DNA from 2 places in the Alteromonas sp. BL110 genome. Region 1 is predicted to be linked to the other one. Evidence: predicted binding sites of a transcription regulator. Region 1 holds the regulator's gene; the other holds the start of a gene.
The links. Region 1 encodes FNR, which switches genes on or off when oxygen is low (the NO sensors DNR and NnrR bind a similar motif). Its sites were predicted from a motif close to TTGATCTAGATCAA; they were not measured.
Positions count from the first base shown of each region.

Region 2: a site for FNR is predicted at 1,760-1,773, ahead of D1814_RS08345 (high-potential iron-sulfur protein). Genes of this name have one in related genera too.

Region 1 is NZ_CP031967.1:3,930,414-3,933,887, reverse strand. It holds gene D1814_RS17175 (heavy metal translocating P-type ATPase) at 1-316, shown strand, start outside; gene ccoS (cbb3-type cytochrome oxidase assembly protein CcoS) at 318-548, shown strand; gene D1814_RS17165 (sulfite exporter TauE/SafE family protein) at 535-1,194, shown strand; gene fnr (fumarate/nitrate reduction transcriptional regulator Fnr) at 1,240-1,980, shown strand; gene uspE (universal stress protein UspE) at 2,252-3,175, shown strand; gene ttcA (tRNA 2-thiocytidine(32) synthetase TtcA) at 3,410-3,474, shown strand, end outside.
Region 2 is NZ_CP031967.1:1,909,429-1,912,902, reverse strand. It holds gene D1814_RS08365 (exonuclease domain-containing protein) at 1-301, opposite strand, end outside; gene D1814_RS08360 (hypothetical protein) at 420-629, opposite strand; gene D1814_RS08355 (CPXCG motif-containing cysteine-rich protein) at 886-1,077, shown strand; gene D1814_RS08350 (flavin reductase family protein) at 1,070-1,699, shown strand; gene D1814_RS08345 (high-potential iron-sulfur protein) at 1,922-2,215, shown strand; gene D1814_RS08340 (amidase) at 2,339-3,474, opposite strand, start outside.

The DNA of each region.
Region 1 (3,474 bases):
GGATGGCATCAATGACGCACCTGTTCTAGCCAGTGCTGATGTAGCAATAGCAGTAGGTAATGCCACTGATGTTGCAAAAACTGCCGCTGACGTGATTTTGCTAGGCGACCAATTACTCTCAGTACCTGAACTTATTCGCACATCACATCAAGTGAAGCAAAAAATAAGACAAAATATTGGTTGGTCGGTAGGTTACAACGTTTTGATCTTACCTTTCGCTGTATCAGGCCTACTTTCGCCGTGGATGGCGGTTGTTGGCATGTCATTAAGCAGTATCATAGTAGTGACAAACTCTACGCGACTTTTAGGCAAATAGCATGAGCATTATTTACGTTTTAATACCAATCGCGATCATCATAGTGGCTGTGGCAATCGTGATATTCTTCTGGGCGGTTAAAACCAATCAGTTTGAAGACTTAGACCGTCAGGGCTACAGCATACTATTTGATGATGATCTTCCGCCTGAGGAGAAAAAGCTCGCTGAGCAACGCAAACAACTTCAGGAAACTAAAGCAGAGAAAAACCAAGGGCAGCATGGAGGGGATTAATTACTTCTCGGCCTTTCTTATCGGCTTAGCTGGCGGTGTTCATTGTGTGGGCATGTGCGGTGGTATAGTAGCGGCGCTGAGAATGGTCTCACCAAAAGGTGCATCAGCAGTACCTTACACCCTCGCCTATAACATGGGGCGCATAGCTAGCTACACCATTGCTGGCGCTTTAACCGGGGCACTTGGAAAAATTGCAGCAGACTATATCCCTCTTGCCAACTATGCCCTTTCCCTTCTAAGTGGAATTATGTTGCTTTTACTGGCCTGCTATTTAGGCAAATGGTGGACGGGTCTAACGGTATTGGAAAGCGCAGGAAAAGGTTTATTCTCCAAACTACAGCCGTTATCTAAACGTTTTTTACCGTTCAAAACACCGCTTAGTGCTATACCCTACGGGTTTATCTGGGGGTGGCTGCCGTGTGGATTAGTGTATTCAACACTGACTTGGTCTTTAGCGGCGGGGAATGCGCTACAAGGCGCTGCTATTATGTTTTTCTTCGGTTTAGGCACCCTGCCTACTCTCCTCGCTGCAAGCGCAGGTAGTCATTACATTACCCGTAGTTTTCAGCACAATCGCGTTAGACAAATCATCGCAGTAATGATGGCCATATATGCAGCCTATCTTATTCATGGCGCAATAGTTTAAAAATGGGTGTATCATAATTGCGTAATCTTCAAAAGAGCATGCATTATGAGCAAAGGAAGCCAATTTTCTATTCACTGTCAAAACTGTAGCTTCAGTCACTTATGTTTACCGGTGGCACTGAACAAAACAGAAATTGAGTCTCTTGACGATATAATTGAGCGCAAAAAACCGCTCCATAAAGGCGATACGCTCATTCAAACTGGCGATAAATTTCGTTCACTTTTCGCTGTAAGAACGGGCTCTTTCAAATCATTTGTAACCAACCAAGAGGGTGAAGAGCAAATCACCGGCTTCCACTTCCCGGGTGATATTATTGGGTTCGATGCCTTACGGGAAAATAAACACCAAAGCTACACCTCTGCGCTAGAAACAGCCATGGTATGTGAACTGCCTTACGACACCCTCGATGAAATGTCGGTGCAATTCCCTAAGTTACGCCATCAAATAATGAGCTTTATGAGCGCGGAAATAAAACAAGATCACGACATGATTATGCTTTTAAACAAGCGTACCGCAGAAGAGCGTTTACTTTATTTTATATCGCATCTTTCCCAGCGCTTTGAAGAGCGCGGCTTCTCGCACAGGGAATTTCACCTGACTATGACCCGTAACGAAATCGGCAACTATTTAGGGTTAACGATAGAAACCATTAGTCGTCTATTGAGCCGTTTTCAGAAGGAAAACATTATAAAAGTAGACGGTAAGCTTATTTCTGTTTTGGATTTTGATCGGTTAAATACCAAGCTAGAGGCGTTAAATGGACCTAGCGTGGTCTGTAACGGCTAATTTTTCGTGTGTTACCTTAAGCGCGCGGAACGTGCGCTTTTGCTTAACACTCGTTCATCTCATATCGCTAACTTTTACCTTATATCTCACTGAACGCGCTCAGCTTTCGTTTTAATTCCTGAACTTTTCATTTACGTTTAACACTCTTGATCCAAAACAACTCACGTTTTTCAAAATGTCGTTTATAGTTAATATAAATGGTTTATATAAACTGTTTTGAAACAATTTCGATGTCGACAGCCATACAAAGCTTTGTAGTTGAGGAGACGTTATGATTGAGTGTAAACGAATTCTTGCCGTAGTGGATGCGGAACGCGATAACCAGCCTGCCCTAAGCCGTGCCTATGAACTTGCGTCAAAAACGGGCGCCACGGTTACTGCTATGATGGTGGTATTTGATCTGTCTTACGATATGACAACCATGCTTAGCCCCGACGAACGTGAATCAATGCGCGATGCCGTTACAAAAGAGCACGCCAAATGGCTTTCTGCCCAACTAAAAGAACAAGGCTTTTCAGAGACCGATATTGTAGTTGAGTGGAACAACCGTGCTTATGAGTCGATTATTTATTTCGCCCTTAACAACCAAATCGACTTAGTAGTAAAAGCCACTAAAAAACATGACGACCTTGCCTCGGTGATCTTTACCCCTACGGACTGGCACTTAATGCGCAAGTGTCCGCGCCCCGTTCTACTCGTTAAAGAACATGACTGGCCAGAAGGCGGTGAAATCATTGCTGCAGTGAACGTAGGAAGCGAAGATGATGAACACGCTGTACTAAACGACAAGCTTACATTAATCGCGAATGACTATGCCTCTTTGCTGAAAGGTAACGTTAATTTAGTCAACAGCTACCCTTCAACACCACTCAACATTGCCATCGAAGTGCCGGAGTTTGACCCTGACACGTATCACGATGCGGTAAAAAACCATCATATGAAGGAAATGCGTAGTCACGCACTCAAATACGGTATTCCAGATAATAAATGTGTGGTGAAAGAAGGCTTACCTGAAAAAGTTATCCCACAAGTAGCAAAAACACTCGATGCAGAGTTAGTTGTAATAGGTACCGTGGGACGGGTGGGTATTTCAGCAGCGCTTATTGGCAATACTGCCGAACACGTTATCGATGAACTGAATTGTGACGTATTAGCAATTAAGCCCGATGGATTTGAATCACCGATAACCGTGTAGTTAACTACTTAGTTGCGCTAAAATACCAAGACACTCGGTGGCAACAAATAGCGAGTCGGCGCTTGGCGTTTTTCATAAAAAAAAGTGCGCATTTAGCGGTTAATTACGCGAATTAGTCACACACGCTTAAATCAGTACTTAACGCTTCTCGATAAATTTAACTACACAGCGATAGTCTCGAAAAGGCGCTTTAATGTATAATGGCGTCTTTATCACAAACCAAGCTAGTTAATTATGAGTTTAGGCACAAGCAGTGCTGACGCGCCGACGTTAAACGCCGCGCAAAGTAAGCAAAAGTA
Region 2 (3,474 bases), 2.0 Mb from region 1:
CGGCGATGTCATTGAGACCAGCGTGAGAAAGATCGCCAAACCACCCGCTATCAATGAGCCAATCTATTTGAGCTTGCGGTTCGCTGATTTCACTGTAGTTAAACTGGGTTCTATCAATAACCGCATACTTGCGATTTGCGGCGCGCACTACAATACATTTTTTGTCATCGTCTAATGCGTTAAAGCGCTCAACAAAATCGGCTGCCTCATCACTTAAAAGCGTGCTGTTAGCACCTTCGAAAAACTTAAGGAACTCGTAAAAATGTGTGAGGTAATAACGTGGCGGTAGATCTTTTCGCATGAGGTATCTTTGGCTATGAAAACACCAATAGTGTATATTTATACAGCCAAATTAATCAAATTAAATCTACAGTGAATGTATTTAAAGTCTACTGGTCGTTATTAGTCCAAACCATCTCTTAAACACGAACTCGCTGTTTGGACACCCACTGAAAGAACGTTGAAAGCTGCTCGTCATCTAGTAAACGTTGTAAATTGAAATAGTGCTTGGCCAATGTCATCTCATCATAAAAGCGATGTATGCCGCTATGGCACTGCCTACAAATATAAATACCATCCTGCAGTTCGGCCTTGCTAAAGTGCTTTTTGAAATAGGTACGTCGGTGCATTTTTTTTCGGGATAAGGTGGTGATAAGTAAGGCGCACCTCTCTATTACAACACGGGCAGTTTCCTACTTTATTTGTCACACCATTACCTCTATTCATTCACTTTGCTGCTGTTCATTAGGGCTTTCATTTAATAATGGTTATTGCGATTACCTCGGCGCGTTCTTTTCATAAACAACGGGGTATTTTGCTAAAGAAAATCCACTCGCCTTACCATTACGTAATAAACACTATTCATGATTAATAAGGCAATGAAATATGAGCTTAACCCGTTCCATGGGCTTCTCCTGCCCATACTGTATGGCGCCTAACGACGTTGAGATAGATGAGGTTAACGATGTGGGTCAAGTCCAAGTACTCGACTGTCAGGTGTGCTGCCAACCCATAGAGTTGGCCACTTATCAGCATGGCGACGACATTCAAATTGAGGCAGAACGAGAAAATGACTAAGCAGTTTACACGCAGTGATATAGATGCGCTTGAACAGCGATACCGAGCTAATCTAGTCAATAGCTTGTCTGGCTTTAAGTCGGCTACTTTAGTGGGTACCACAAACGGAAACACCAACAATTTAGCCATTGTAAGCTCTATCGTTCATGTTGGTGCTAACCCGCCACTTTTAGGCATGATAATGCGCCCACACACCGTTGTGCGAGATACCCTTAGCAATATAAAGCAACAGGGCTATTACACGCTAAATCACGTGTCGACTGATTGGGTAGACAAAGCGCATCAAACGTCTGCTCGCTATGCCCCAGATGATAGCGAGTTTGAAGCAGTTGGTTTAACACCACAGTTTAGCGAGTCTTTTAGCGCACCGTTTGTCAAAGAAAGTGAAATTAAGATGGGCTTAAAGGTGGCACAACATTTAAAATTACTTAACGAAACCGAAATGGTAATTGGAGAAATCCAAGAGCTTCATATGCCAGAGAGCATTATTGATGAAGACGGATACGCCGATATAGAAAAGGCAAACACTGCCTGCATTTCTGGATTAGACAACTATCATAGCACTACGCGCGTTGCACAGTTCGCCTACGCTAAACCCGGAGTTCCCCTAGCTAAGAAATGAACTTGTAGCAGGTAGAAGGGTCTGACAATTACAATCGGGGATGATTACTCTGAAGTTTATTTAATCTAGATCAAGTGAAAATAAGACATTTCATTCGATCTTTTTTCAAAAAGAGATAGTATTTAAACATTACACAAAACCTGCCTCTTTGGGCAGGTTTTTGCGTTTAAGGTACTGAATAAAAAAGAATCATTATCGTTTCTATCTCTTAAGGAGAATGTTATGAAATCTGTAAATCGCCGTGACTTTTTAAAACTGTCTGGCTCTACAGTTATCGGTCTTACATTAGGTGGTGTAGCGTTACGTGCACAAGCTCAGGAACAATTGAGCGCAGATGACCCAACTGCGAAAGCATTAAACTACACACCGTCTTCAACCGTTGAAGGTGCAAAATGTGCAAACTGCATGTACGTGCAGGGTGCCGATGGCGAACAATATCGCCCTTGTAACATTTTCCCTAACAAGCTGGTTAACGCTGATGGCTGGTGTAGCGCTTGGGTTAAAAAGCCAGGCTAAATAATTACTCGTAGCTACATAAATAGCAAAAGCCCCCGATAATTATCGGGGGCTTTTTTGTTTCAATACTGCTTAAAAGATTTATTGTTTAATAGAAACTAAATTCAAACCAACTGCCTCTGTCTAGCGATTCTCGTTTAGTCCATTCTCGATACCCTTTAGAATCGGATTGTCAAAACGTGTAGGTAAAAGACCTGGCTTAATGAAAAAACCGTGTTTAGCTTCAAAGACTTTGCCTATCTTTAGCACATCTTCATCTTTCCACTTAGCACCGATAAAGCTAATGCCTACTGGAAGGCCTTTCACTTCACCCGCGGGTACTGTGAGGTGTGGGTAGCCTGCAACAGCGGCTAAGTAGCCAATACCAATGAAACCGACTGGCGAATGATCGCCATACACACCGTCGATCAAAAATGAAGGGCTGTTTGAAGGCGCAACTAATACATCAACGTTGTGTTTTGCTAACAATGCGTCAATACCGTTTTTGCCCGCTGTATCTTGGATAAGGCGAAGGGCACTTTGATACGCTTCGCTATTAATAGGCGCCGCGTCTAGTGATTTTTCAAAGATATCTTGGTTGAATAACGCTAGTTCTCGCTCGGTTTTGTTATTGAAAGCAATAAGCTCAGATAAGCTTCTTGCAGGAAGCTCTGCCGGCGACCCCGCCAAATATTCGTTGATGCTGTGATGGAACTCACTTAGCAACACATTGTAAGAGTCGGCCCAAAAGGAATCAGGCTGAGAAAAATCACTAATATCCACCAGCGTAGCACCCGAGGCTTTTAACTGATTTAGCGCGCTTTCGTAGACTTTTAGTACGTGAGGGTTATCGCCTTGACGATACCTGACAACGCCAATGCGCTTGCCCTTTAAATCTGTTGCAAGCATCTCAGATGAAGGCATGGCCGGGCTATGAGACGCTGCATTTTCAGTAGCACTATCACTTGCATCTTCGCCCGCCATTACAGCTGTCATCAGCCATGCATCTTGAACATTGGAGGTCATTGGTCCCGCCGTATCTTGGCTAAAGGAAATAGGCACAATGTGCGTTCTTGAAAGTAAACCAACGGTTGGCTTAAAGCCCACTACACCGTTAATAGATGCTGGGCAGATTATAGAGCCATTGGTTTCAGTACCTACAGCAAGTGACGCTAATCTAAGCGACATCGCTGCGCCCGAGCCAGACGATGAACCGCATGCGCTTCTTGATAATATGTGAGGGTTTCGAGTTAAGCCACCTACTGCGCTCCAACCGCTTA